Regions from separate parts of the Pseudofrankia coriaricola genome, predicted to be linked through region 1. Evidence: predicted binding sites of a transcription regulator. Region 1 holds the regulator's gene; each other region holds the start of a gene.
What was found. The regulator LexA, encoded in region 1, represses DNA repair genes until DNA is damaged. The targets are predictions, from matches to a motif close to CGAACNNNNGTTCG.
Positions count from the first base shown of each region.

Region 2: QOZ89_RS15275 (HNH endonuclease signature motif containing protein) is a predicted target of LexA. The motif match lies at 1,577-1,590, and genes of this name have one in related genera.
Region 3: QOZ89_RS32185 (HNH endonuclease signature motif containing protein) is a predicted target of LexA. The motif match lies at 1,624-1,637, and genes of this name have one in related genera.
Region 4: QOZ89_RS13280 (DUF222 domain-containing protein) is a predicted target of LexA. The motif match lies at 3,300-3,313, and genes of this name have one in related genera.

Region 1 is NZ_JASNFO010000050.1:68,141-75,465, forward strand. It holds gene QOZ89_RS26350 (vitamin B12-dependent ribonucleotide reductase) at 1-2,033, opposite strand, end outside; gene QOZ89_RS26355 (ATP cone domain-containing protein) at 2,362-2,829, opposite strand; gene QOZ89_RS26360 (hypothetical protein) at 3,489-3,824, opposite strand; gene lexA (transcriptional repressor LexA) at 4,259-5,107, shown strand; gene QOZ89_RS26370 (hypothetical protein) at 5,372-6,667, opposite strand; gene hflX (GTPase HflX) at 6,902-7,325, opposite strand, start outside.
Region 2 is NZ_JASNFO010000027.1:36,077-43,401, forward strand. It holds gene QOZ89_RS15275 (HNH endonuclease signature motif containing protein) at 1-1,420, opposite strand, end outside; gene QOZ89_RS15280 (SRPBCC family protein) at 2,272-2,721, shown strand; gene QOZ89_RS15285 (MarR family winged helix-turn-helix transcriptional regulator) at 2,900-3,340, shown strand; gene QOZ89_RS15290 (MerR family transcriptional regulator) at 3,526-4,305, opposite strand; gene QOZ89_RS15295 (SDR family NAD(P)-dependent oxidoreductase) at 4,523-5,284, opposite strand; gene QOZ89_RS15300 (MmyB family transcriptional regulator) at 5,283-6,257, shown strand; gene QOZ89_RS15305 (ABC transporter permease) at 6,335-7,325, opposite strand, start outside.
Region 3 is NZ_JASNFO010000072.1:48,517-55,841, forward strand. It holds gene QOZ89_RS32180 (TerD family protein) at 1-1,382, shown strand, start outside; gene QOZ89_RS32185 (HNH endonuclease signature motif containing protein) at 1,881-3,407, shown strand; gene QOZ89_RS32190 (alpha/beta fold hydrolase) at 3,617-4,483, shown strand; gene QOZ89_RS32195 (acetyl-CoA C-acetyltransferase) at 4,681-5,892, shown strand; gene QOZ89_RS32200 (SDR family NAD(P)-dependent oxidoreductase) at 6,008-6,817, shown strand; gene QOZ89_RS32205 (aldose 1-epimerase family protein) at 6,930-7,325, opposite strand, start outside.
Region 4 is NZ_JASNFO010000021.1:203,139-210,463, forward strand. It holds gene QOZ89_RS13275 (glycoside hydrolase family 26 protein) at 140-2,176, shown strand; gene QOZ89_RS13280 (DUF222 domain-containing protein) at 2,067-3,047, opposite strand; gene QOZ89_RS13285 (DUF3037 domain-containing protein) at 3,339-3,746, opposite strand; gene QOZ89_RS13290 (HipA family kinase) at 3,739-4,638, opposite strand; gene QOZ89_RS13295 (Crp/Fnr family transcriptional regulator) at 4,726-5,475, opposite strand; tRNA gene QOZ89_RS13300 (tRNA-His) at 6,415-6,487, opposite strand; gene QOZ89_RS13305 (pirin family protein) at 7,137-7,325, shown strand, end outside.

The DNA.
Region 1 (7,325 bases):
TGGTACTGCACCGACGCGATGTCCTTGCCACCCAGGTCCATGTCGAACCCGGCGTCACGCAGCGCGCGGATCTTGTCTTCTTCGCGCGCCTTCGTCTCGACGAACTCGACGATGTCGGGGTGGTCGACGTCCAGTACCACCATCTTCGCGGCCCGCCGCGTCGCCCCGCCCGACTTGATCGTGCCCGCCGACGCGTCCGCGCCGCGCATGAAGCTGACCGGCCCGGAAGCCGTCCCTCCGGAGGACAGCAGTTCCTTCGACGACCGGATCCGCGACAGGTTGAGCCCCGAGCCCGACCCGCCCTTGAAGATGAGCCCTTCCTCGCGGTACCAGTTCAGGATCGATTCCATGTGGTCGTCGACCGCGAGGATGAAGCAGTTGTGCACTCGCACGCCATTCGAGAGGTACTCGCCACTCTCGGTTTGAATGTCGTACACCGGCATACGGCCGAGCGGCTCGACCCGGTCGATCACCAGAGTCTTGACCTCGTCCGCACCGTGGCCGGACAGATCGAACGACCTCTCCAGCTTCGTCGCCTTGGCCGGGTCGATGAAACCAATCTCGTCAGCGAAGATCCGCCGGTCGCCGGCGTTCTGGAGCCGGATCCCCCAGGTGTCGTGCCGGTCGGGGCGCGGGTCCGCCTTGCGTCCGACCCGCGCGAAGATCCCGAACCGGGCGAGCAGCGCCTGTACACCCCGGACCAGTTCCTCACAGATCATGTCGAGGCCGACGAGGGTAGAGCGCTCCCGGGCCGAGACGTAGCCCTCGGCTTGGAAGAGGCTGCGCAGGTAGGCGGCGGCCACGGGCAGCGGGGCGGCGAGCAGCCGCTCCGGCACGCGCATGTCCGCGCCGCGAGTCCGCAGACCCCACCGGGTGACGAACTCGTCCAAGCAGCTGCCGTAGAGCCGAAGACGGCGGCAGTCGAGGGTGTTGTCCTGGGTAACCACCCTCCGCTCGTGGCGGTGGACATCCGGAAACACGACGTCGATGGCAGCTGTCACCCACGCGCGCTCCGCGTCGGTGACCGTCATCGCCTCGATGGTCAGCGAACGGTTCGTTCCCTCGTACTGCCCGACGAAGCCGTCCGACTGCAGCCAGCCGGCAAGGGCCGCCTCGGCAATCTCCCTTGAGGTGATCTCGCGCTCCCCGGGAGCAACGGTCCGGTGCCACTGCAGCTGGTCACCGGCCCGCAGGCCACCGGCGGGAACGAACGCACCGCCGTTGCCCGGGCGTCCGCGCCAGACGAGGTGGTCCCCGGTCACATCGAGAGCGTGGCCGGCCTTCGTCCAGATACGCAGAACTTCTTTGACGCCATTGGACTTCGTGGCGACGACCTTCGTCAGGCCGTGGGCGTCGAAAACCTTGGTGCCGACCCGGTTGTTCTCGACGAGCTCGCCGATCGGAATCAGGCCTTCGGGCGTGCTCACCAGCGCGTCGTAGGGCTGGCACGCCGAGACCTGCTGCGGGGCCGTGGTTCCGACGTTGAACCAGACGGGGCTGTTGAAGCTGAACATCTGGTGCAGGAGCATGTGGGTGAGCTCGTGCTCGAAGATTTCCGCGTCCTCGTCGGAGGCGAAATAGCCGTTCTGGCGGCCGGCCTTCCCGTACGACCCGACGACCCGGTCGATCAGCTGGCGCAGCGACGACTCGCGCTGCGGGGATCCGACCGCGCCGCGGAAGTACTTGCTGGTGACGATGTTCGACGCGTTGATCGACCAGGACTCCGGGAACTCGACGCCACGCTGCTCGAAGTTGATGGAGCCGTCCCGCCAGTTGGTCATGACGACGTCCCGCTTTTCCCAGGTCACCTGGTCGTACGGGTGCACACCGGGCTTGGTGTTGCGGCGCTCGATCCGCGGGCCGGTCGCCCGGCCGGCGCCGGCCGTGCCCGCTCCACTGGCCGGGCCGTCGCCCGCGTCGGGGACGGTCGCGGCTTTGCGCGCCGCCTCGACAGGGACGGCGGGCTTCCCGACGGTCGAGGCGGCCTTACCGTTGGAGCTGGCCTTCTGCTTCGTGCCGCGGGTCTCCGTCATGACGCTCCTCAGCTCTGCTCGTCTCTGGGGCCGATCGCGGGCATGCCGAAGAGGACCGGCGGCCACGCGACCCGGATCCGGCCGGAGGATGCGCGGTCACGTCTTACCGCATATCCGCAGGCCTCTGATACTTCGACCGAAGGACGCGTGATCATGATATCTCGCGCACCCGAAGGCCTTTGCCGATGTTGTGTGGGATCTGATCGCGCCCGACGTGCGACGCGCTGGTGACCCGCCGCGCGCCGGACGCCTTCCGCGCGCTGTTCACGTTGCGGCCGGCGGCTCCGCCGGCTTCCGGTCTTGGGCCTCGGGCCGGGCCGCCCGGGGCCTAGGGTCTGGTCGACACGGGCGACACGGCGGTGACGACGTCGTCCGGCACGTCCTGCCCGGCCAGGTCGGCCCGCAACTGAGCGATCGCCCGCTCGAAGTCGGCGAGCGACTCAAACGACAGGTAGACGGACGCGAACCGCAGATAGGCGACTTCGTCGAGCTCACGCAGCGGGCCGAGAATCGCCAGGCCCACATCCTCGGCCGGGACCTCGGCGGCGCCGGACGAGCGGACCGTGTCCTCCACCCGTTGGGCGAGCCTGGCGAGTTCCTCCGAACTCACCGGGCGGCCCTGACAGGCCTTGCGGACGCCCGCGACGACCTTCGCTCTGCTGAACGGCTCGGCGGCACCGCTGCGCTTGCGCACCCGCAGCGAGGCCTCTTCCATGGTCGTGAACCGCCGCCCGCAGGAGGGACACGCCCGCCGGCGCCGGATGGCCGCGCCCTCATCGGCCTCCCGGCTGTCCATCACTCGGCTGTCGGGATGCCGGCAGAACGGACACCGCACGGCTCCTCCCCTCTTTACGGCCCACCAGGAACAACCACGGGCGCGTGTGAACACGTCCCCGTTTCAGCCCCGCCCCGGGCCTCCCCGGTGCATGGCTGACGCACGACCTGACGACCTGACCTGGAAGCTCCGACGAACGCGCCGCGACGGCCCACCGGGACGGTCGTCCGCGGCTCCGGTGGATCGCCGGCTCTCCCGGCAACAAGCTGTGGACGACTTACAGGTGTGTAACTACCAGATGTTGTGCTACCACAGTAGCGCATGCCCGGATCGCCCGTGAGCATGCCCCACGCGCGTGTCGAATCCCACCCAGCCAGATCCCGGTCGGCCGTGACCGTCCCGGCCGGTGGTCCCACCCGTCGCCGCAGGTCGCGGAGCGCCACGCGCAACCTCGTTCACGAGGCGTGACGTTCCGCTGCCCCACACCTCTGGGTCAGACCACATCAGGGCCCACGCCGCGCGTATCCAGCGCGGCGGTCGCAAGTCTGGCGACGGGCGACCAGGCCGCGCGGGCAGCGGCGGACGATCAGGCGGCGGTGCGCTGGCGGGTGACAACAGCCTGGCGCCCGCGTCGACCATATGGCCAACGTGGGCGCCAGGTAGAGGAGGGCGGCCGCCGGTCAGGCGGCGGCAAGCGCCCAGTGAACGGCCAGCCAGACAGCACTGGTGGCGCCCCAGAGGGCGAGAGCGAGCAGGAGCGCGGCCACAGCCCGGCCGCGGCTGGTCAGCCGCAGCGCGGGCGTCTGCCGGCTCGTCCGCCGGCGGCCGGACCTCGCGCCGGCGACCGGATGCTCGGCCGCCACGGCCCGCGCGAGCGGGCTGGGCACCGGCGGCGGGGCAGCGCTCGCCGGGCGGCGACGTGTTGTCGGTACGGGCAGGGCAATCACGTCGGCGCCGTCCGACTGTCGCGCGGCCGGGCGCCCTGGGACCAGGGTGGCCCCACGCGGGTTCGTCACGCCAACCTCCTAGCGGCCGGGCCGTCACCCGGCACAGCTCGTCAAGCGAAGCTCAACCAACGTCGGGGAGTCCGGGGCGGGAGCCATCGATGAGCCGAGCCGACGGATCACCGAGGGAGTCATCCCCGGCAGACATCTGGGGCCATCGGAAAGCTAGCCCAAGATCTACATATGGCGGCGACCGGCAGCAGTGGCCGGTAGCTGGGGTCAGGACGGGGACAGGGCCCGCTTCGAACTGATGGTCGATTCTTACACGCACAAGGCCGGCAGAACACGCAGACACGCTCGAACGCCTGTTTGAGATTCACGCGCCGCCGGGCTACGGTCGTCACACGATCGGGCGCAACCCGACTCCCCTTATCCACAGGTGAAACCCTGCGGGAGCCGGCGGCCCGGTCCAGCAGCATGACCTCGAGGCGAGGAGAATCTAGGCCATGACCACGCAGGGCAGGGGTCCGCGCAGGGCCGGTCGCCCGTCGGCGAGCCGCGATGAGGAGAGCGGTGGCACCGTGCGCGACTTCCCCGACGGCCCCGTCGACGACGACGGCCTGACTCCCCGTCAGCGCAAGGTGCTCGAGGTGATCCGCAATGCGGTCGAGCGGCGCGGCTACCCGCCCAGCGTGCGCGAGATCGGCGAGGCAGTGGGCCTGACCAGCACCAGCAGCGTCGCGCACCAGCTCAAGATGCTCGAGGACAAGGGCCTGCTGCGCCGCGACCCGAACCGGCCGCGGGCGATCGAGGTGGTCTCCCCCGAGGGCGGCCGGCCGGTCAGGCCGATTCCGAAGACTCGTCAGGCGGCCGGCACGAGCAGGGCCCGGGGCGGCGCGAACCCGCTGCGGGTGCACACGCTCGACCCAGCCGGCGACGCGCTTGCCCGCGAGGGCGACGAGAAGGACGCGTTGACGGCGGCGACGGCCTACGTGCCGCTGGTCGGCCGGATCGCCGCCGGTGGGCCGATCCTCGCCGAGCAGGCGGTCGAGGACGTGCTGCCGCTGCCGCGCGAGATCGTCGGCGAGGGCACGCTGTTCCTGCTCCGCGTCGTCGGTGATTCGATGATCAACGCGGCCATCTGCGACGGTGACCTGGTGGCCGTCCGCCAGCAGCCAGTCGCCGAGAACGGCGAGATCGTCGCCGCGCTGATCGACGGAGAGGCGACCGTCAAGCGGCTGCGCCGCCGCGACGGCCACGTCTGGCTCCAGCCGGAGAACCCAGCCTTCCACGACATCCCCGGCGACGACGCCACCGTCCTGGGACGGGTAGTCGCCGTCATGCGCCGGGTCTAGGGCCGTCCCGCGGCGGACGCTCCGCGCCCGCCGCCGGGCGCGGCCTGTCGGGCGCTGAGCGCCCTCCCCACCTGGTTCCAGGTACAAGCGTATGACGGGGGCTGGTCTGGTCCGGGGCCGACGACGTGGTCCGGTTAGTGCAGCGCTGATGCGCCGTCACCAGCGGTGGTTGGGTTGCGTAGTCGCGCTCCCGTCAGGCAGCTTCGCCTGCGCCCAACGTGACGTCTCGGGGTCGAACTCGGCTGGCCGACGATCCAAAGTTGGCTAGTTGGGTTCGGCCTTGCGGCGTATCGAGTAGTGCAGGACGAGGAACGGCAGGCCGAACACCCAGAACTCGTGTTCGGCCCGCAGTTCGCCGTCCTGGACGTAGACGTCGAGTTGCTCGGCGAAGCCGTGGACCACGGCGGCGGTCAGCTCCTTCGTCTCCGCGTCCACGTAGGTCAGATAGTGCCCGGGCTGGTCCAGGTCGCCGCGACTGGAGAGGACCAGGCCTCCGCCGGCCCGCGCGCTCGGCGCCAGGGTGGCCGTGAAACTGGCCCGCGGCAGCGGGAACCCGACGCTGACGTAGCCCCGGCCATCCCGGCGGTAGGTCGTGTAGATCCCGACGAACAGGGGCTCGTCGTTGTCGACGTAGGACCTGATCCAGCCCCGGACGCTCACCGTGCCGTAGCCCGCACGGCTGATCGTGTCGATCCGGCTGTGAACGCCGCGCTGCGCCTCACGCTGGTTCATGGGCACATTCGCCTGCCCGAGCGGGCGCGCCAGCAGCGTGCGGTAGAGCAGGTAGCCAGGCCGAACCCATAGCCGCCACCGCGGAACGATGTCGAGCGTGAACCGCGTCGTGTGCTCGTAGAACTCGCGTACCAGCGGGGCGACGGCCGCGGGATCGAACTCCGGGCCCGCCAGATCGTCCAGCGAGGCGACGATCCCGACGTCGGGCGCGGCGGCCTGGTAGTCGCCGCCGAGCCCCTCGGCCAGGTCGCGTACATAGCCCGTCCCGACATAGCGGGTCCTGGCCACCAGCGGGACCACGAACGGCAGGTCCTCGGCGCTGACCCGCTCAGCGAGCATCGCCACCTGCGGGTCGCGGAAGATCCCCGCCGACGCGGTCCGGAAGACGAGCACGGTGGCGCTGCCGACGAGCGCGGCCGGGACCCCGCCCCAGAGCAGCCAGCAACCGGAACCGACAGCGAGACCCACCAGCGGGCCGACTACCACCTTCTGGGGACGAAGCCCGAGCGCGCCGGCCAGCCCGCCGATGACCAGGCCCACGACGATCGGCCCGGCCCCGGTCACCGCTCCCAGGGCCCAGGCCAGGGGCGCGGCGATCGCCGTGCTCATCACGATTCGCGACCACAGCGCGGGAATCTGGCCGGGACGTTGTCGCGCCCGCGCGACCGCCTCCGAGACCGTCACCAGCAGGCCGCAGACCACTGCCGCCACGATCATGGGAAGAACGCCCCACCGGGCGGCGAGGGACAGCCCGGCAACCGCGCCGATGACAGCGGCCAGCCCGAGCGAACCGGACCTGTCAGCCTTGCCCGGTTTCTCCACGACCACGTCACGAACCTATCGGCCGCCCGGAGAAACCTCGGCGATATGTCGGTGGGCGATCAGGCGGAGCTCTGCATCCGACCAGCTCTGCATCCGACCGGACGTCACGGTCATCTGATCCCGCTCGGCATGGCCAGGCCGGCGGTCCAGGGACACGGACCCGTGTCCCTGGACCGCCCCGTAATCCTGGACCGCCGAGAACGTCAGGACGCTGCCGGCGCGTCGACGCGGAACGCCGCGCTAAGCGTCGATGCGCTGGCGGAAGGAGTCCAGCTCGGCGGCGAGACCCGCGGAGACGCGAGCGCGAAGCTCGGTGCCCGCCGCGGTGTGGGCCTGGTCGAGGACCTCGCCGGACTTGTGGATCCGGGCGACGAGATCCCCCCGGCTGTACGGAACGAGGACGTCGACCTCGACCTGCGGATGCGGCACCCGCGCGGCCAGGGCCTCCACCAGCTCGGCCAGGCCGGCGCCCGTCCTCGCCGACACACACACCGCGTCGGGCGCGATTCGCTTGATACCCGCGACCGTCGTCTTGTCGGCGATGTCGGTCTTGTTCACCACGACCAGCTCGGGCACGTTGCCGGCGTCGATGTCGTTCAGCACCTCGCGCACGGCCGAGATCTGCCCGATCGGGTCCGGATGCGAGCCGTCGACCACATGGACG
Region 2 (7,325 bases), on a different contig from region 1:
GCGGGCGGACCGGGTTGTCGCCGTGTCGAGTGTCGTCCGCGCGGGCTGGGGGTTCCCAGATTCCGGTGTAAAGATGGTCGAGGCCGCGGTGTAGGGGATTTCGGCGGGGCTTGCGTTGGGGATCGACGGAGTAGGGCGGGACGAAGTATGGGTGACCGTCCGGCCCCATAACGACGGCCCATTCTCCTCGGTGCACGGTCCGGTGGTGGAAACCGCACAGCAGGGCGAGGTTGTCGAGGTTTGTCTCGCCACCGGAAAGCCAGTGATCAATGTGATGCGCGTCTGTCCATGTCGCGTTCTTCTGGCAGCCAGGAAACACGCACCCTCCGTCGCGGGCGGCCAGGGCGCGGCGTAGCGATGGTGGGACGAGGCGACGGGTGCGGCCGAGTTCGAGGGGCGTTCCTTCCCGGGAGAGCAGGATATGCGTGAGGTGGGCGTCGCAGCTGATTCTTTCCAGGGCGGCATGCGACAGTGGCAGGTCGTGGCCGGTGGTGGCCGGGGTGGCCCCGTGTCGACCGAGCAGTGCGTCGATCGTCGTGGTGACGGTGAGGTGGGGCCGGGTGCCGCGGGAGATCGGCAGGGTGCCGGTGCCCAGGACGCGTTCGGTGATCTCGATGAGGGCGTCGGCGCGTCGTTGAGGGATGGTGCGGTGATCTTCCGGGTTCTCGCCGAGGGGTCTGGGCTTGGCGAGGGGTTCGAGGGCGGCGCGCAGGGCCGCGGCGCCGTCGGCGTCGAGGGTGCCGTGGATGCGGGTGGTGCCGTCAGGCTGGTCGGTCAGGTGTAGCTCGCGGCGTCGTGCCTGGTCGCCGTCGTCGTGGGGGTCCGAGCCGGGCGGGTGTAGCTGGTCCTGTAGGCGGGCGCGGATCGTCTTGCCGAGGGCGGCGAGGTCGCCGGCGTCGAGGGTTTCTGCCTGGGTGAGCAGGAACTGTTCGGCCCAGTCGCGCTGCTCGGATGGGGTGTCCGCCGGGAGTGCTCGCAGCGCTGTGACGATGACGGTGGCCTGGTCGCGGCTGATCGCCGTACTGGCCAGGGCGTGGCCGGTGCGTGGGTAGGTGAGGTCGAGGTCGCGGGCCAGGTCGACGGTGCGCCGGGCGTCGGCGGGGCGGATCTTCAGTTGCCAGCGCAGGAGTTCCGCCGTCGAGGGCAGGTCCTCCTCGCCGAACACGCCGCGCAGGTCCCGGCCGCCCAGGTCCCGGACCGCAGAGAACAGGACCGAGGCCAGCAGCCGGCCGGCCCGCTCCGCGGCGTCAAGGAATTCCAGCGCCTCCGGGTGGGACAGCGCCCACAGGTTCGCTCCGGCCAGCGTCTTCAGCCCGCCGACGACCCCGTCCAGCTCGGCCAGCACATGATGCCGCCCGCCAAACCCGGCACCGCCCCCGCAGTTAGCGGTGTCGAAAACATGGTTTTCGGATACCGCCACGTAGTTCTCGTGCCCATTTTCCGCGGCGCCACCTCGGTTGGTGTCAGACGGAGCCTGAGGGATTCCGGTGTCCGGCCCGGCCCACACCTGGGCGGGCCGGCCATCCGGTTCCTCGGGAACAGGCGGCGCGAGCATGCCTCAACGGAACCACGCATTCGAACATATGTCCAGTTCTTGTCATTCGGGGGTGTACACCCCCGAATTTTTGGAAGTCGATGAGCAATTATCGGAAGTGCGACGCGGCGACGCTGAAGAATAAGCGGCTGGCGGCGACGCTGCGGCCAATGGAGCCGGAAATCGGGCCGCCTCCCGGCTGCGCGGGCGATGGACGACTCATCCGCCGCATCGCCGCCCCAGGCTCGCTTAGTTCGACCCGCCACGCCCTCCGGACCCGCAGTGGGCTCGTATCGCTACCTGAAAAGGCCGACGTCCGGCTGCCAGTCCCCGAAAGGGTCCCGCGGTAGACCTTCCCGTTCCGCCTCACCTACCACCCCGGCTGACCGCCGCTCCCCCGGCGACACCTGACCCGCTCCTGCCACCACGGACCGCCCGCCGGTCAGCACAGCCTGGCCCGGGGCTCACGGCGGGGTACGGGCCGCGCTGGTCGCCGGCGCGTCCAGCGCCCCGGGCTCGGTGCCGACGACCGTCCCTCGGCGACCCGGCGCACCACCCCGCGTCCGGCAAGATCAGAAAGATGGTGAAGGCTCGTCAACGGCGTGGACCACATGGTGGGTCACCGGCCGGCCAGGCGGGAGCCGACCCGCTCGCGGGAATGCGGCGACCCCCAATGAGCCCCGGCCTTTTAGGATGCGCGAAGATAGTCTTCGCGTAACCTATCGAGAGGACGGGGCATGTGGAGCTATGAGCACAGCGTCGCGACGACGGCGGAGGCCGGCGCGGTGTGGCGGCTGTGGGTGGACGTGGCGGGCTGGGGGGCCTGGAACGCGGATATCGAGCAGATCGAGGTCAGCGGGCCGTTCGCCGTGGGAAGCGAGATCGTCATGAACCCGCACGGCGAGAACCCGGTGCGGCTGCGGCTGGCCGAGGTCGCCGAACCCGAGCGGTTCGTCGACGAGGCCGACCTCGGCGACGTCCTCGTGCGCACCACCCATCGCGTCGACCCGGTCGACGGCGAGCGCAACAGGGTGACCTACCGGATGGAGATCAGCGGCCCGGCGGCCGACGAGCTCGGACCCCGGGTCGGTCCGATGATCACAGCGGATTTCCCGGAGACGATCGCCGCGCTGGTCCGCCTCGCCGAGTCCACCGAGCCGGCGGCGGCACGGTTCGACGCACCCTAGCCAGAGGCGCCCTGGCCAGTCGAGGCGCCCAGCCCAGGGCCGCGCGACAATGGCCAGGGCCGCGCGACAATGGCCAGGGCCGCGCGACAATGGCCAGGGCCGCGCGACAATGGCCAGGCCCGTGCGGCCGGAAGGCGGAGCCAGCCGGCGGAGGTGACGGAGGGCTGAACGGTCGAGCGTGGCGCTGCATCCGAGTGAGAGCCCCGGCTTCCTGCTGTGGCACGCGACGCTGCGCTGGCAGCGCGCCGTCGCAGCCGCGCTGGCGCCGCTCGGCCTGACGCACGTCCAGTTCGTGCTGCTCGCCTCCGTTTGGTGGCTGAACGCGCAAGGCGAGCGTCCCAACCAGTTGGCGGTCGCCGCGTACGCCGGCACCGACGTGAAGATGACCTCCCAGGTGCTGCGCGCGCTGGAACGCAACGGCTTGGTCGAGCGAGAGACCGACCCGGATGACACCCGGGCGAAGCTGCTGCGGATCACCGAGCGGGGCGGTGAGCTGGCGCCGCGCGCGGTTGCGGCTGTCGAGCAGGTCGACGCCGCGTTCTTCCGCCCTGTGCGTGGCGACGAGGCGATCTACCTGCTGCGCCGGCTGACGGAGCGGGACGGCGGACCGGGCGGCTGACGCCCGCTCGGGCGGCGGCACCTCACCACTCGTCTTCGAAGCCTGGGAACGCGCCTGGTACCCGCAACGCCCGCCTGGCGCTAGTGGACGCCTCCGCTCTCCCCCGCGCCGCCGCCGAACCGGATCCACGCCAACCTTCGCCGAGCGGTGGCACTCGACAGCCCGCGTCGCCTGGGTCGCCTGGGTCAGGTGCGGGCGGGGGCGTTGGCGAGGATGGCGTCGTGGACGTACCGGGCGAGGCCTGGGGCGACGATCTCGTAGACCTGGGTGAAACGCTCGTCGGCGAGATACATCTCAGCGAGACCGACGTGGATGTCGTAGCCGCAGTCGTAGAACCACCGGGTGATGTGCTGGCGGTGTTCCTCGGCCAACGCCGTTGTCTCGGGACCGTCCGCAGGTAGACCGGACAGCAGCGCCTCGCGCCAGGCACGCAACGCCGCGTCGCTCTCGGCCTTCAGGCGCGCCCAGTCGTCCTTCGTGTAGGACGCGGCCCGGCGCTGGGACTCCTGGTAGGCGTCGGTCTCGCCGAACCGGTGCTCAGCCTCGTCGGCCCACTCACCGCCGACCTTGTCGGTGCCGAAGACCTCGAGTTGTTCCTCGGGGGTCAGTCGCATGCCCATGGCGCGTGCCTCCAGATGCCTGTCGAGCGCGGCCCCCAAGGCCGCGAGCCGCTCGCCGCGTTCCACCAGCAGCCCGCGCTGCCGGCGGAGGTGGGCAGCGGTGTCCACGCCCGGGTCGCTCACCAGTGCCCGGATCTCCTCCAGTGGGAAGCCGAGCTCGCGGTAGACGAGCACCTGCCGCAGCCGCTCGAGATCCGCCGGGCTGTACACCCGGTAGCCGGCCGCCGTACGTCCGGACGGGCAGACCAGCCCGATCTGGTCGTAGTGATGAAGCGTCCGCACGGTGACCCCGGACAACCCGGCCACCCGCCCGACGGTCAGCTCCTCGGCGCTCTCACCCTCCACATCTCGACTCTGCGCCCTGACGTCGCGGCAGGGTCAAGCTCGCCGGACGCGCCGGCGGAGGCGCTCGCCCGACGCTTCGCCGGACGCACGGCGGAGGCGCACGGCGGAGGCGCACGGCGGAGGCGCACGGCGGAGGCGCACGGCGGAGGCGCACGGCGGACCGGCCGCGGCGCGGCATCAGGTCGGACGAGAGGGCCGGCATCACCAGGGGCCGGCATCACCAGGGGTAGGTACCGCCGTTCTCGTTCAGGAACACTCCCGAGCCCTCGTCGTGCCTGGCGAGCACCTGGGCCGCGATGCGGGCGCCGCCCTCCTCGGCGCTGTCCCAACCGGTGTGGCCGTTGAGGTCGGTAGCGCAGTAGCCCGGGGAGAGCGCGTTGACGGTGATGCCGAACGGGCGGAGCTCGTGCGCGTAGATCAGCGTGATGGCGTTCAGCGCCGCCTTGGACGAGTTGTAGCCGAGCAGCTGCGCGTATCTTCCCAGCGTCGGATCGGGATCGGCCAGGAAAGCGAAGGTGCCCAGGCCGCTGGAGACGTTGCCGATGACCGCGCCGGGTGACCGGCGCAGCAGACCGATCAGGGCGTTCGTGACGGCCACGACGCCGAAGACGTTGGTCTCGTAGACCTCGCGCAGCGCGGCGACCGGCAGCGTGGAGGGCGTGCGCCCCTGGTCGCGGGTGATGCCGGCGTTGTTGACGAGGATGTCCAGCCGGCCGTGCCGGGCGTCGATGACCGCGGCCGCGTGCGCGATCGTCGCCTCGTCCGTGACGTCCAGGTGGAGAAACGCGGCGTCCAGTCCCTGCTGGGCGAGCGCCGCGGCCGCCGCCTCGCCCAGTTCGGGGCTGCGCGCGCCGAGCAGCACGGTGTGGCCCTGCCTGGCGACGGCCGCCGCCGTGGCGAGACCGATTCCCTTGTTCGCGCCGGTGACGAGCACGATCTTGCGAAGGGAGGCCTGGGAAGCGGGTTCGTGGGAGGTCATGAGTTTCACCGTCACGTCGGGGACCGGCCATGAGGAGAGCAGTCCCGAGGCTGGTATCGGCGGTCCCATGGTTCGCGGACCCGCGCGGGTACACCCTCGTGTCATGGACCAGGCCGGCCGCGACGAGATGGCGGCCTTCCTGCGCGGGCGGCGCGCCCGGGTACAGCCGGCGGACGTGGGCCTGCCGGCCGGGCCGCGCCGCCGTACGCCGGGGCTGCGCCGCCAGGAGGTCGCCCAGCTGGCCGGCATGTCGGTCGACTACTACGTCCGCCTCGAACAGGGCCGCGGGCCACGCCCGTCCGGTCAGATCCTCGGCGCCATCAGCCGGGCGCTGCGGCTCTCCGACGCCGAACGCGCCTACCTGCACCATCTGTCCGGCGAGCAGCCGCCCACCGCGTCCGTCCTGTCGTCCGACGTCAGTCCAGGGGTCCTGCACCTGCTGGACCGCTTCGACGACGCGCCCGCCCTGGTCTGCGACGCCAAGTACGACATCCTGGCGTGGAACCCGATGGGCGCGGCGCTGCTCGGCGACCTCTCGGCCCTCCCACCGGCCGAACGCAACGTCATCTGGCGTTTCTTCACCCGGGCCGGCGCTCGGGAACGGCACGACCCGACCAGCGTGGAGCGGTTCGCCCGCGAGTCGGTGGCGGACCTGCGCGCCGCCACGGCCCGCTATCCCCGCGATCCGGGCATCCGCGACCTGGTCCGGCGACTGCTCGACGTCAGCGAGGAGTTCCGCCGGCTGTGGGCCGAGCGCGACCTCCAGGTGCGCCGCTCGACCCACAAACGCATCCGGCATCCCGAGGTCGGCTGGCTCGACCTCGACTGCGACGCGCTGCACGACCCCGAGCGCGACCACTGGATCATCCTGTACACGGCCGCCCCCGGGACGCCCACCCACCGGGCGCTCCAGCTGCTCAAGGTCCTCGGGACGCAGTGGTCGACGGCGCCGGGGACGTCGCCCACGGCCTGAGGCAGCCCGCACGGGCGGTGAACGTACCGATGGGAGATCCGGCATGGTCGGGGGCCGGATCTCCCACCGGCTGCTGGCTACTCGGTTCGCAGCGCGACAGTTGCTCGGGTTCTCGCCGCCCAGCTGGCGGGCAGCAGCGCGCCCGCCACCGCGATGACCAGCCCGCCCAGAGCCAGCGGGACCACCACGCCCGGGTGGTAGACAGCGATGTCGGCGTGCGGGATTCCTGTGCCGACCGCGTGGCCCATCATCGGAACCACCGCGTGGTGCAGCGCGATCCCGACGGGCACGCCGACGAGGCCCGCGACCGCCCCGAGGCCGGCAATCGAGGCGATGACCATGCCGACGGTCTGTCGAGGCGTCATACCGAGCGCCTTGAGGACGCCCAGGTCATGGGCGCGCTCCCGGGTGTCGAGCACGACCGTGTTGAGGACGCCGAGGGCCGCCACGACGCTGAGCCCGAGGGTGAGCATCGCGATCAGCGCCTCCATCGTGGCGATCACGTCGGAACTCCCGGTGGTGGTGGCCTGGGCCGATGCTCCGATCGGTGCCACCGCGGTGTCGAGCGTTCGGATGTACCCCGCCAGGTCGGTCCCGGGCTTCAGGTCGACGTGGAACTCGTCCGGCCGCGCGTCGAGGCCGAGGCCGGTGAGGGTGGAGATGTCGGTCAGCAGGGTCATGCCGTCGTTGTGGAGGTCGAGGGCCTCGCCCACGATCCGGAGCCGGACGCTGTGCCCCTGGTCCGTGGCGGTCACGGTGTCCCCGACCCGGATCCCGGCGGCATGCAGGAACCGGGTGCCGACGACGGCCTGACCGGGCCCGCTGAACCAGGTTCCTGAGATCATCTGGTAAGCCGCCCAGGACGAGTCACCCTGGTACGCCGCGACGGTGGTCGCTCCGGTGATCCCGGAGACACTCACCTGGGCCTCCGTGCGGCCGTAGAAGTGGCGTGTTCCCGGCTGCGCGGTGATCGCGGCGGCGACAGCCGTCGGGTCTGGAGCGGTCGCCGTCGGGTCAGGGGCGCCGAGTGCCGGGGCGGAGGCGGCCGGTGGGCCACCGCCAGCGCGC
Region 3 (7,325 bases), on a different contig from region 1:
GCGACTCTGAGGGTGACGGTGACGACCTCGTCATCGACCCGCCCACCGAGCAGATCGACATCCGCAAGATCCCTGGTGCGGATTCCATCCTCGCCACGCCGTCCACGCCCGCCCCACTGGCCGGCGTGGCGCGCGGGTGGCAGCAGGCCCGGCTGTTCCCGGTGGCTGGCATCGGCGGTGCCCAGGAGCAGGAGCGCCGGGCGACCTCCGCGCTGTTGGCTGTGCTGGCGGGCGTCGATGAACTGGGCGACATCTTCCGCGACCGGATGCGAGCGCCACGCGGCGGCCGCCTGACGACCTTCACCGAGGTGTCCTTCGCTCTCAACGGCAGTGCGTACCGTCCTGACGGAGTCATCCAGGTTGACCGGCCGGGCCAGCGACCATGGACCGGCCTGGTCGAAGTCAAGACCGGCAAGAACCTCCTCAATGACCGCCAGCTCACGGCCTACCTGCGGATCGCCCGCGACGAGGGGTTCGACGGACTGCTGACGATCTCCAACCAGATCACTTCGGTCGGCGAAGGCCACCCGCTCGAGCAGAGTCTCGCGGCACCGGACGACGTTGGCCTCTCCCATCTCTCCTGGGCAGAGATCCGCTACCACTGCCAGCTGCTCGCCCAGCACGGCGTCGCAGATAACTCCCAGGCCTACATCCTGCGGGAACTGCTGCGGTACCTCGAGCATCCCCGTTCCGGCGCGCAGATCTTCGAGGACATGGGGCGTCATTGGGTGCGGATACGTGACGGCGTCCTGCAGGGCACGCTGCGCGCGACGGACAAGGATCTGCCCAACGTCCTCGAGCGTTTCGACCAGCTGACCAGCTACCTGTGCCTGCACCTCGGCGGTCTGGCGGGACGGGCGGTGGTCCCGCTGGTGCATGCCGGCACGGACCGCCTCCGGCGCCGTGAGTACCTCGGCGATGAGCTGTGCCGACTGGGTAGCCTCACGGCGTCGCTGTCCCTGACCGGGGTCACCGGGCCGTTGACCCTGACAGCGAACCTGCGCACCAGCAAAGTGACCTGCTCCTTCCCGGTCGAACCGACGCCAAGGCGGCCTCCGGGTGCGGCCGTCGACTGGTTGCTGGGCCGGCTCGACGGTGCCTCCGGCCGCCTACGGGCCGAGGCCGTGTACGCCGCTGCCCCGAGCGGGGCCGAGACCAGCACCCGCGCCGAGACGCTGTCCACGATCCGCCGCCGGCCTACGGTGCTGCTCATGGCCCCGCCGGATGAGATCCGTCGATTCGTGGTCTCGGCGAGCTGGCCGCTCGGGTCGAAACGGGGCCGCGGCAAGGACACCTTCATCACGTCGGTCGTCACGGCCGTCGAGAAGTTCCATGGCGCGGTCGTGACCGCGCTGGCCACCGCCACGTCGTCATCTGCCTAGCGGCGACGCTGCGCGGAGGGCTTGTTGCCGATGCTGTAGTCCGGCTTCCGAGCCCGAGACCTCGGCGCGGGGCAGTAGGCCATCGATCGCCACGCAGATGGCAGATGCGCGCCTTTGACCTCGGGATACCTTTGGCGATGGCATCGACCGCTGATTCTTTGGCATTCCCGGCTTAGATCTCCAGGAATCTACCTTCGGGTTTCTAAATGCCGCCAGTGGCGCTCGCCGAAATGGCGAGAGCTGGACAGGTGTTCGAATATGTGGTTCCGTGGAGGCATGCTCGAGCTGCCCGTCTCCGAGGAACCGGAAGACCGGTCGGCGCAGGTACCGGCCGGCCTAAATTCTGGAATCCATCCCGACTCGCCGACCGTCGGCGGCGGTGTGGCAGGAAACGGGTGCGAAAACGGTGCGACGCCGGATTTCGGCGGCGGCTTTTTCGTTGGCGGGAATGGGATTGGTTCTGGCGGGCGGCATCACGCGCTGGCTCAGCTGGACGCGGTGGTCGGTGGTTTGAAGGCGCTGGCCGGGGTGAACCTGTGGGCGCTGTCGGAGCTGGAGGTGCTGGAGTTCCTCGACGGGGTGGAACAGGGGCGGAGGCTGCTGGCCGGGGTGCTGTTCGCGGTTGTGCGGGACCTGGGTGGGCGGGACCTACGGGGAGTGTTCGGGGAGGAGGACCTGCCCTCGACCGTCGAGCTTGTGCGCTCGCAGCTGAAGGCGCGCCCCGCTGACGCCCGCCGAACCGTGGACCTGGCCCGCGACCTCGACGCGGCCTACCTCCGCACCGGCCAGGCTCTCACCCGGGCCGCGATCAGTCAGGACCAGGCCGCCGTCATCGTCGGCGCGCTGCGGGCGCTGCCGTCGGACACGCCGGGGGAGCAGCGGGACTGGGCGGAGGAGTTCCTGCTCGCCCAGGCGGAGGTCCTGGATGCCGGTGATCTGGCGGCGCTCGGTCGTACGATCCGCGATCGGCTGCGTGACCAGCTGCACCCGCCCGGCTCGGACCCTGGCGACACCGGTGACCAGGCGCGGCGCCGTGAGCTGCACCTGACCGACCAGCCCGACGGCACGACCCGTCTGCACGGGACACTGGATGCTGAGGGTGCCGCGGCGTTGCGCGCCGCGCTGGAGCCACTGTCCAAGCCCAAGCCGCTCGGCGAGAACCCCGAGGACCACCGCACGGTCGCCCAGCGACGTGCCGATGCTCTGATCGAGATCACCGAACGGGTCCTGGCCAGTGGCGCCCTGCCGCTTGCTCGGGGCACCCGGCCACACGTCGCCGTCACCACCACCCTGAACGGGCTGCTCGGCCAGGACGGCGCCCTCCCGGCCACCACCGGCCACGGCCTGCCGCTTTCCCGCGCCGTCCTGGAAAGGATCTGCTGCGACGCCGACGTCACCCATATCCTCCTGTCCCAGGAGGGAATGCCGCTGGAACTCGGCCGGACCCGCCGGATCGTCCCGCCCTGGCTACGCCGTGCCCTGGCCGTCCGGGACGGCGGCTGTGCCTTTCCCAACTGCACGCGCACAACCGCGTTCGCCGACGCCCATCACATCATTCCGTGGATGTGCGGCGGAAGGACGGATCTTTCCAACACCGTCCTACTGTGCGGTTTTCACCACCGGGTTGTGCATCGAGGAGAATGGGCCGTCATGATGGGCCCGGACGGCCATCCCTACTTCGTCCCGCCCTACTCCGTTGATCCTCAGCGCAAGCCCCGCCGAAATCCGCTACACCGCAGTTTCGACCATCTTTACCGCGGAATCTGGGAACCTCCGGTCCACGTGGACGACGCTCGACACGACGGCGAGCCGATCCGGCTGCCCGTCGATGACTGCCTCGCCGCCGAGGTGTCCGTCTGCCCCGAGGCGGCCTGGCCCGGCGATCGCTCCGACGCCCTCTTCGATGACGCCCTCCTTCGAGAGGACCACGGAGACGACGAGTACGATCACAGCGCCCCGGCAGCCGGCGGCACCGGCCCGCCCGCCAGCGGATCAGCACCCGGCCAGCCAGAACCACCCGGCTGACCCGCTCCGGCAGGCCGCGCTGGTCGCAGGTCCGGCGCCGTGCGTCAGACGGCCGAGATCCGGCCCCTGGCGCGCCGTCGTGTCGACGTCAGGCCGGCTTGCGGCCGCCTCGCGCGGGCGCGGCGCCATCCTGTTCCGAGAGGCGGCGTTCATCTTCGCGAACGCCTTCCACGCCCCGCCGGCTCGGACACAGACACTAGGATCTTGTTGTGGTCGAGCTGTCGGACGGCACGCTGTTGTGGACCGCGGTCAGTGGTGATGGACCACCTCTTCTGCTGTGCCATGGTGGGCCAGGACTGTGGGATTACCTCGCGCCCCTTGCCGCGCTGCTGGATGACGTGTTCACGGTGATCCGGTTCGATCAGCGCGGCTGCGGACGGTCCACCGACCGCGGCGGTGGGCGGTTCACCATCGAGCAGGCTGTGAACGATCTGGAGCAGCTGCGGGCCGCGCTAGGAGTGGACCATTGGGGCGTGGTCGGGCACTCCTGGGGCGCCGAGCTCGCCCTGCGCTACGCCGCGCATTTTCCCGATCGGGTCACCGGCGTCGTCTACGTCGCCGGGGTCGGTGCGGGCGATGGATTTCGGGATGGATACGTCTCCGAGCGGGAGCGCCGCCTGGGCGCGGACCTGCCTCGGTGGATGGAGCTTGGCAGTCGCCAACGCAACCCAGCCGAGGAGCGGGAGTGGTGCCTGCTGCAGTGGCGGCCTGATTTCTCGCCTGGTCCCGCGGCGATCGAGCACGCCGCCGCGCTGTGGGCTACCCGCCCCCCGCACGTCGGGGTGAACACCGCGGCCTATCGGCAGCTCTGGGCGGATCGCGACACGGTGGATCTCCTCACCCTTGCCGCCGACCTGCGCCGACCGGTGACCATGCTGCTCGGCTCGGACGACCCGCGCCCCTGGCAGGCGACCGACTCCCTGTTCGTGGCCCTGCCCGCCGGAAACCGGATCGTGTTCAGCGCCGCCGGGCACGCCCCCTGGGCCGAACAGCCATCCGCTATCCGCGCGGCGATCCTGACGGCCTTCGCCACGGTGCCAGGACCGTCCCGGAGGCCTCCGCGCCAAGCGTGTTAGTTGAATAATGTATATAACCTGCGTATGGTGGGCCCGTCGGGGTCGCCGCCGAACGCCGGTCGGGGGCGACCCCGATGATCTGTCTTCCGGTGTCGTCGGGATGGGAGACCTGTTGCGGCGCGGTGCGCCGGCGCGTCACGGTGTGACCGACCAGGAGTCGGCTGACCGCCGACCGCGGGACTGTCGGTGGAGGATGAATGCGTGACGCGGTGATCTGCAGCCCGGTGCGGACCCCGGTGGGTGGCTACGGGGGTTCGCTCCGGCCGTTGGCCGTCCACGAGCTCGGCGCCGCCGTCGTGCGTGGTCTGGTGGAGCGGACGGGGCTTGCGGCGGCGGACGTCGACGACGTGCTGTTCGGGTGCTGCTATCCGAGCATGGACGCGCCGGCGCTGGGCCGGGTCGTGGCGCTGGACGCGGGGCTTGGGGTCGAGGTTCCCGGCCTGCAGGTCGACCGCCGCTGCGGCTCCGGGGTGCAGACCCTGGTCACCGCGGCGATGCAGGTGCAGACCGGCGTCAGTGACCTGATCATCGCCGGCGGCGCGGAGAGCATGAGCAACGCGCCGTTCTTCTCCCATGAGAGCCGCTGGGGCGTGCGCGGCGGCGGGCTGACCTTCCACGACGCGCTCGCGCGCGGGCGGGTCACCGCGGGCGGCCGGAACTTCCCCGTCCCGGGCGGGATGATCGAGACGGCGGAGAACCTGCGCAAGGAGTACTCGATCCCCCGGGCGGAACAGGACGAGCTGGCACTGCGCTCGCACCAGCGCGCCGTCGCCGCCCAGCGGTCCGGCAGGTTCGACGACGAGATCATCCCGCTCACCGTCCCGCGCAAGCGGGAAAGCGTCGTCGTCACCACCGACGAGCACCCGCGGCCGGACAGCTCGCTGGAAACCCTGGCCAAGCTGCGGCCGATCATGGGCAAGGCCGACCCGGAGGCCACTGTCACCGCCGGCAACGCCAGCGGTCAGAACGACGGCGCGTCGGCGTGCATCGTCACCCATCCCGAACAGGCCGAGCGCCTCGGGCTGCGTCCGCTCGCGCGGCTGGTGTCCTGGGCGGTCGCCGGGGTGCCGCCGCGCACGATGGGCATCGGCCCGGTGCCGGCGACCGCGAAGGCACTGGACCGCGCCGGGCTGAAGTTCTCGGACCTGGACCTCATCGAGGTCAACGAGGCGTTCGCCGCGCAGGTGCTGGCCTGCACCCGGGAGTGGGGCGTGACCGAGGCCGACTGGGAGCGGATCAACGTCAACGGCTCCGGTATCTCGCTCGGCCACCCGGTGGCCGCGACCGGCGGGCGGATCCTCGCCACCCTGTTGCACGAGATGCACCGCCGCGACGCCCGCTACGGCCTGGAGACCCTGTGCATCGGCGGCGGCCAGGGCATCGCCGCCATCTTCGAGAAAATCAACTGAGCGGGGCCCCGTCCCGGAGCTCGGCGCGGCCGCCTCACAGCAGGCTGGGGCTCGGCCGAGGAACCTGTCGCGAGACTCGACCGCGCCGCGCGGCGGCGCGCGGGAAGGAGATCCGGTGGACCTTGGATTAGGCGGCGCGGCCGTCGTCGTCAGCGGAGGCTCGAAGGGGATGGGCCGGGCCGCCGTCGAGAGCTTCGCCCGCGAGGGCGCGCGCGTCGCCGTCCTCGCCCGCGGCAAGGCGGCGCTCGACGAGACCGTCGAGCGCGCGCTCGCGCTCGGCGCGGCCGAGGCGTTCGGGACAGTCACCGACCTGACCGCCGCCGCGTCGGTGGCCGCGGCCTTCGAGGAGGTCGGCGGCCGCTGGGGTGAGCTGAACGTGCTCGTCAACGCGGCCGGGCCGGTCGAGGTGGGGGTCAAGGGGTTCGAGGGTTCCGACGACGCGGAGTGGGTCGCGACGTTCGACATCGGCACGCTGTCGGCCGTGCGGACGGTGCGTGCCGCGCTGCCGCTGCTGCGCGCCGCCGCCTGGGCTCGGATCGTCAACGTGTCGGCGCACTCGACCCGCCGGCAGTCGCCCGGCCTGGTGGCCTACACCGCGGCCAAGGCGGCGCTGACCAGCGTCAGCAAGAACCTGGCACAGTCGCTCGCGCCCGACGGCATCCTCGTCAACACGGTCTCGCCCGGCTCGTTCCTGTCCGAGGGCATGAAGGGCTACCTGCGGGCGCTGCCCGCCAGCCGCGGGATCGATCCGGACAGCCTCGCCGACGCGATGCGCGTCATCAAGGAGGACTTCGCGCATCCGGCGTTCCTGCCGCGTGCGGGCGACCCGGCGGAGATCGGCCCGGTCATCGCCTTCGTCAGTTCCCGGACCAACTCCTACATGACCGGCGCCGACATCAACGTCGACGGCGGCAGCGACTTCTGACCCACATCCGCCTCGACCCGGCGCGACCTGGACGAGTCCCGCGTGGCCAGTCGGCGTAGCACGGAGCGAACCGGGGCTGGCGTGGGATACCGCGGCTATTGCCCCGGCGGTGTCACAGGACGGGGGAGATGCCCCAGGAGCCGCCGAAGCTCTCCCCGGGTTCCAGGACGCGCAGCCCCTCGCCGGAGTTGAAGGCGTCGGCGGGGCAGGTCTGCGGCTCGACGGCGATGCTGCGGCGCCGCTCGTCCACGCTGAGCGTGTCGCCCGTGAACACCTGGATGTAGTCCCAGGCCTCGTCCATCCAGACGGTGACGGACCCGCCGCCGGCCGGCGCGGCGAGGACGACGCGAGCGCGGCCGTCAGGGTCGCGGCGTGGCCCGGCGAAGCAGTGATCGATGGCCAGCGGCCCGACCGCGCGCGCGGCGCGGAAGTCGAACGGCCCGCCCGCGACGTCCTGGGTCCCGGCCGGGATCATCCGGTCGTCGACGAGCAGCACCCGCTCCGTCGG
Region 4 (7,325 bases), on a different contig from region 1:
GCCCGGCCAGGCGGCGTCCCCCGAACCGCCCGAGCACGGCGGACCACCGGGCCGGACCCGGCCAGGCCACCGCGCCGGACGCCGGCTCCGGGCCGGCCGGCGATGGTCCGCCGGCGGCCCACGCCGGCCGATCTTCCTGGTGGTCGCGCTACTGCTCGGCGCGCTGGTCGTTCCGGGCGCCACCGCCACCGCCTCCGCCGACGCGTCGACGCTGCCCCTCGCCGACGTCGACCCGAGCACCCTGCCGGGCGTCCTGCACACCACGGTCCAGCCGCCGGCCGCCGAGGGAATCAGCCAGTTCCCGGTCCTCACCACCGCTTCGCCGGCCAGCGAGCCACTCGCCACCGACGCACTGCGGCAGACCATGGTCCGGGTCGGCGAGGTCACTCCGCTCGCCGCGGCCACCACTGTCATCGAGGACACCGCGACCGGCACAGGGACAGGCAAGGTCAGCTACGGCGGTACCTGGACCCTCTGCGGCGGCTGCGCCCCCGACACTCCGAACCACTCGTTCCGTTACTCCTTGCAGGCCGGCGCGACCGCCAGCGTCCCGTTCAGCGGCACCCAGATCAAGATCTACGGTGTCAAGGAGCGCGCCGGCGGCATCGCCACCGTGCGGGTCGACAGCGGGCCGACGACCACCATCGACACCTACGCGCCCACCTCGAGCAGCGCGCTCATCTACGACTCCGGCACACTCGCGAACGGCGCCCACACCGCGGTCCTGACCAACCTCGGCCAGCGCAACGCCGCGTCGGCGGCGTTCGCCGTCATCTTCGACCGCGCCGAGGTCTTCACCGACACGACCCCGGGCGGCGGTGGCGGGACGGACCCGCCGCCCACCGGCACGCCCAACACCATCGAGGACACCTCGATCGGTACCGGCAACGGCCAGGTCACCTACAACGGGAACTGGGTCCAGTGCGGTGGCTGCCAGCCGACGACGCCGAACAAGTCGTTCCGCTACTCGCTCATGGCGGGCGCCACCACCACGATCCGCTGGACGGGCACCCGGATCGTGATCTACGGCGTGAAGGAGAAGGCAGGCGGCCTGCTGACCGTCCGCGTCGACGGCCGGACGCCGACCACCGTCGACACCTACGCGCCCAGCGCCAGCAGCGCGCTCATCTACGACTCCGGCCAGCTCACCTTCGGTGACCATGCCGCCGTCGTCACGAACATCGGCCAGCGCAACGCCGCGTCGGCGGCGTTCGCGGTCTCCTTCGACCGCGCCGAGACCTACACCAGCGGCGGCTCGGGCCCGCCGACCGGCAACCGCTCCGGCGAGCCGTGGCTGTCCGGCGCGAACGGCGACCCGCTGATCACCCCGACCGACGTGGACGCGTTCTGCGCGTTCCGCGGCAACCTGTGCGACGTGGCGCAGGTGTACGTCGCGCGTGACAGCTGGCAGTCGATCGTCGGGCAGTCGTTCATCTACGGGAACTTCGCCGGTTGGCCCGGCAAGCTCGTGATCAGCGTGCCGCCGTTCCCGGAGACGGGCGCGTCGCTGCAGACCTGCGCCACCGGCGCCTACGACGGCAACTGGCGCCAGTTCGGCCAGACGCTGAACGCGGCGGGGCGGCAGAACTCGATCGTCCGGCTGGCATGGGAGGCGAACGGCAACTGGTACCCGTGGTCGGGCACCGATGCGACCGCTTTCATCAACTGCTACCGCCACGTCGTGGACGCGATCCGTTCGACCGCGAACCCGGACCCGCAGTTCGACTGGACGATCAACTCGCACTTCTCGCAGAACCCGCCGAGCCACCACCCGCTCGACCTGTACCCGGGCGACCAGTGGGTGGACATCGTGTCGATCGACGCGTACGACCAGTACCCGCCGTCGTACACCCTGGACCAGTTCAACGCGCAGGCGAACGCGGAGGGCGGCATCACCTGGCTGTACAACTTCGCGCGGGCGCACGGGAAGCTGTTCGGCGTCCCCGAGTGGGGGGTCGCGTCCGGGTCCGGCGAGCACGGCGGCGGCGACAACGCCAACTACATCCAGTTCATGCGCGACTGGATGGTCGCCCGCGCCGGCAAGGGCATGTACTACGAGTCGTACTTCAACAACTGCGAGATGCAGAACCTCGGCTCGAACATCTACCGACCGACGGGGCCTCACTGCCTGTACCAGAACACGGCTGCGGCAGCTCGCTACGCGCAGCTGTGGTGAGGTGGCCGGCGGCCGCGAGGTAGCAGCGCGCGACCGTGAGCAGTGCGTCGGCGCGTCGCTGGGCCGGGACGCGGGCGTCAGCCGGACCGGCTGTCGCCCGCGCCGCCAGCCGCAGCGCGTCCAGCAGGGTCGTGGCGTCGTCGACCGGGACCGAGCCGGCGATCGTCACACAGCCGCCCGGGTGCGCCTCCGCGCACCCGGGCGGCACCGGTACCAGCGACAGCGAGCGGACGCGCCCGGCGGCGGCGGCGTCCCGCTCGACGCCGGCCGGGTCCGCGTCGCGCAGCCAGTGGGTGACGGCGGCGCGGACCTGGTCCGGCCCGGCCCGGCGCGCGAGAGCGGTCAGCTCCGTCTCCACCGGGCCGGCGACCGCGACCAGGCGCGGCGGACTGGTCAGCGGCGCCGTCAGGGCGAGCACATGATCGAGGCTCACCTCGCCTCGCCGGAACGCCTCCGCCAGCACCGGCAGACCGGCCAGGGCCCGCGCGGCGACGAGCAACGCGGCGGCCGCCGCGACGGTCAGCCGCGCTCGCCCGGCAATCCAGCCGGCGGGCGTCGGACGCCCGTCCTCTCCGCCGGGCCCGGCCTGGCCACCGTCCCCGTCGGGCCCAGCCGAGCAGCGGACCGCACAGGTGTCGGCCGCCCCGGCCGGCCCACTCGCTCCCGCGGTGCCCCGGAGGCCGGACCGGCCCCACACACCCGCCAGCTCCGCCGCCCCCACCGCCCGCACCAGCGCGGCCTGCGCGGCCGCGATGACCCCGCCGAGCTGGCTCAGCAGGTCGACGACGGCGCCGTCCGGGAGCGACGCGGGCTCGATCTCAGCCAGCGCATGGCGCAGCGCCTCCAGCACCGCCACCCCGTCACCGTCCATCCAGCCTCCCCCCGGAGCTGCGCGGCTGTCCGCCGCCTTCGAGGACAGCGCCGACCCGTGGCGGCCGCTGCCGGTCCCGGGGCATGACGCCGCTCCCGGGACCGGCCGCGACGCGGACATGCGGCGCGCCGGCCACAACCGCCGCCCCGCCACGTCGCCGGTGATCACGGCCGGCGGAGCCCTGGGCCATGCCGCCTCAGCCGCCACGCCTCGGTGGTGCTGCCGTCAGGGCCAGCCAACCGCCGCCCTCTTCGAACTCATGTTCGACCATACGCCCAGCTCAGAGCCCCTTCAACCAGCGGCGCCGCTCGGTGGGCCCTGCCTGTCGACGAGAAGCTCGACCAGGTGCTCCAGCTCCGCGGCCGGGTCTCCGGTCACCCCGGTGTGCACCGGGGAGGTCTGCACGATCGTGCTGCGCGGCGCGGTGAGCCAGCGGAACCGCTCACCGGGCGACAGCACGCCCGCCGCCCCCGCCGCGGGGCCGCCGACGCACACCCGATGCAGCGCGTCGAGGTGGATGCGCACGGCCGCGAGGTCGAGGTACGGGTCGAGCGCCGCGAGGCGCTCGCCGTCCAGCACGCAGCGCAGGTCGAGATAGCCGGCGCCCTGGCACCACAGCAGCACGCCGACGTTCATGCACTCGCCCCGCTCGACGCGGGGCACGACGCGCACCAGGGCGTACTCGAACAGCTCAGCCACACCGGTTCTCCCGCGTCCGCTGGCCGCGCGCCAGGCGCAGCCAGGCCGGCGGCCCCTCGCCGTGGCCGGCCTCCTCCCGCGAGGCCGCGATCCGCGCCGGCCGCGCCTTCACCATCGGCTCCAGCCACGGGCGTCGGCCACCGGCGCGCCCGGCGAGCCAGCCGACATACCGCTCCGGGTCGACGTCGAGCCAGTCCGCCGGCACCAGGGCAACGACGGATCGCACCAGCTCGGCGTCGACCCGCGGCGCGAGCTCGGCGTCCGCGGCGCGAAGCGCCCCGCCCGGGTCGGCGCCGAGCGCGGGCAGGAGCACGTGCTCCTCCCACCGGGGCAGTGCCCGCTCGTCGAGCGGAGCCGGAGCCGGGTCCGCGGGCGGCGACTGCGCCTCGGCCGGCCGGGCCGGCCAGCCGTGGTGCGGGTAGAGGGCGGCGCCGTGGTCGATCAGCCACAATCGCCCGCCCCAGACCAGCATGTTCGGGTTCCGCCAAGACCGGTCGACGTTGAGCGTCAGCGCGTCCAGCCACACCACCCGCGCGGCGAGTCCCGGATCCACCTCGAAGGCAAGCGGGTCGTAGGTGATCGAGCCGGGAAGGTAGTCCATCCCCAGATTGGCGCCCGCGCTGGCCTTGAGCAGGTCCTGGATCTCCTGGTCGGGCTCGACGCGTCCAAGCCGAGGATCCACGTCGATGACGACAAGCTCCGGCACGGGCAGCCCAAGCGCCCTGGCGAGCTCGCCGACGACCACCTCGGCGACCAGCGACCGCGGCCCCTGCCCCGCCCCCCGGAACTTGACCACCCAGGTCCCCAGGTCGTCGCCCTCCATCAGTCCCGGCAGACTGCCGCCCTCCCGCAACGGCGTGGCATACCGAGTCGCCCGCACCAGCCGGAGCACCGCGACCTCCCGCCCTCCCCGGGCACCACTCCGGTGCCGCCGCGCAGGAAACCTAGTCGCGCTCCGGGAACGGCCCGCACAGGGGCGTCAGGTCGAGGAAAGTCCCGCGGCGGTCAGCAGCGCGGCCATGTCAAGAATCGCGACCCGCCGGTACCCGGTCTCGATGACCTTGTCTCGGCGCAGCACCCGCAACGCCTTGTGAACGGTGGGGTCGTGCGCGCCGACCAGAGCGGCCAGCTCCTGCTGGGCGAGCGGCACTCCCAGCGCCCGCCCGCCCTGCGACCGGTCGATTCCGTAGGCCCTGTCCAGCTCCACCAGCACCCGCGCCACTCGCACGGCCACCGGGCAGCCGGCGAACTCGACGCGCCGCCGGATGCTGAACCGCGTCTTCGCCACGATGCTCCGACTGATCGCGGCGGCGGCGACTGGATCTCTGGCCAGGTATCCGGCGAACTCCTCTTTCCTGATCACCTTTGCCAGCGCACTCCCGACGGCGGTGACCGTCGCCGACCGCGGCTGGGAGTCCAGCCCCGCGAACTCGCCGATGACGTCACCGCCGTGCCGCACGGCCAGCAGTGCCACACCCCCGGTCTCCGTCAGCGCCGTCACCTTGGTCCACCCGCGCAACAGCACCGCCACGAACGTCGTCCGATCCCCCTCCCGCACGATCGGCATACCGCTCGCGAATTCTCGAAACCCTCCCAGCTCCAGCAGCTCCGTCCGCGACCGGTCCGGCAGCCGCCCCAACAACGTCTGTTCCGGCCACCGGGCGCGCCGTAGCCACTCGCCGCGTCCCGCCTCGTTGTCCGGCGGCTCTCCCGAACCCGGCCTGACCATGGCGCCCCCGCATCCATGCCGATCCCGACGTGACCAAGAAGTCATCAACAGGATCCAGCGATCTGACCGAGCTCGGCAAGCCACCGCCGGGGAGACACACCACTCATCCCCGCCTCCGCGATCCCGCCAGCGCCCCTCACCGCAAACGCGACCATCCCCAGACCCATCGAAAACGGCGCGTTACCCCTACCGGAACCCCTATGTCCCAGCCCGATCCGCCAGCACCAACACTCACGACGGCATTGCGACCACCACCAAAGGCAACGAGAAGAGGCCGGTCACGAAGCAGCACCCACCGGGCGCCCCCGCAGAGGCCGACAATCCCAAAGCCCGCATCAAACCACGAATCCGCAGCCCAGGACGCCAAGCCACCGACCAGGTGAGACCCCACGTCGCCCCAGCACCTACCACCGAACAGCGATACCGACCGCAATCGCGCCGACTACCGACCAGGGCACACCCCTAGCGGCGCGTCACACAGAAAAGAAGACCATCCCCCAGAGCCGATGCCCCCACAGCCGCCAGCCCACCTGACACCCAAACGCAACAGCCAACATCTCGCAGAAAGAGACCATCACCCAAAAGTGCCACCGCGGCTGACCGCCACCCCCGGCAACCCAGCGCAACAGCCACCACATCACAAAAAGGAGACCATCACCAATGGCGACACCGCCACAGGCGGCAAGCCCAGCGGGCGCGTCGGACGCCCCAGGCCCCATCCCAGGGATTCCAGCAGACACAGCGGCAAAGGGGAAGCAACCCAAAGGGCAGGAAACACGACTCCCCAGCTCGGCAACGCCGCCACAGGCGGCAAGTCCGGCGGGGGTGTCGGGGGCCGCAGGCCCCCGACCCGGGGGTTCCAGGGGGTCGCCCCCCTGGGCAGACATAGCGGCAAACGGGAAGCCGCCCAAAGGGCGGCGAACACGACTCCCCAGCTCGGGTGAGTGACGGGATTCGAACCCGCGACCCCCGGGACCACAACCCGGTGCTCTGCCAACTGAGCTACACCCACCATGCCGGGCCGGGGGCGCGACCTGCTTGCCATGATCTCTTGCCGTGATCTGGCCTATGGGACGTGCCCCTTACCGGGCTTCGCCATCCTACCGGTCGGACTGGCGGCTGCGACAACAAGGTTTTGGGTCGGCCTACCTGTCATCGCGCCAGCTACACAGGGTAGCCGGCCGGGCCGTCACCGCGGATCAGCGGCGGCGCCGACGGTCCGGGGGCCGGGTGGGGAGGTGGGCCGGGCCGCGGTTGCCCCTGGGACGCTGACGTCCCCGCAGCCGGCTGATGCCCAGAATGCGTTCCTGGATGATCCGCTCTTGCCTTGAGCATCGGCGATCCACGACCCCGAAGGTAGCGTTCCGTGGAGCAATCGGTGTCCATCGTCACACGGTGTTTACCAAAGTCCCGGCGCGTCATGGGCGACGCGGGCGGCTCCATCACTCTCATTGCTCATCTGAGAATTAGCCCGTCGGGGCTCTGGCAAACTCCACCCGATCATGCGTAGCGGCCGCGCGACGCGCCGACCGCCGGCGCCACCCACCCGGCGGCGACCGAGCCAAGCACCGCTCACGGCAGCCCGCGGCGCGGGAAGGTTGACGCGGCGGCCGCGGTTACACTGGCCGCTAGTTGCACATGCAACCAAGGAGGTTGGTCTCATGCCCGCCGTAACCGCCGACACCGTCACCCTTCCGCGGCTGGCCGAGCCCGGCCTCGGCGACACCCCCCGCCCGGTCAGGAAGGTCACCACGGCTCCGCTCGGCTACGAGGGCGAGGGCTTCCCGGTACGGCGCGCCTTCGCCGGCGTGAGCAAGGCGGACCTCGACCCGTTCGTACACATGGACCAG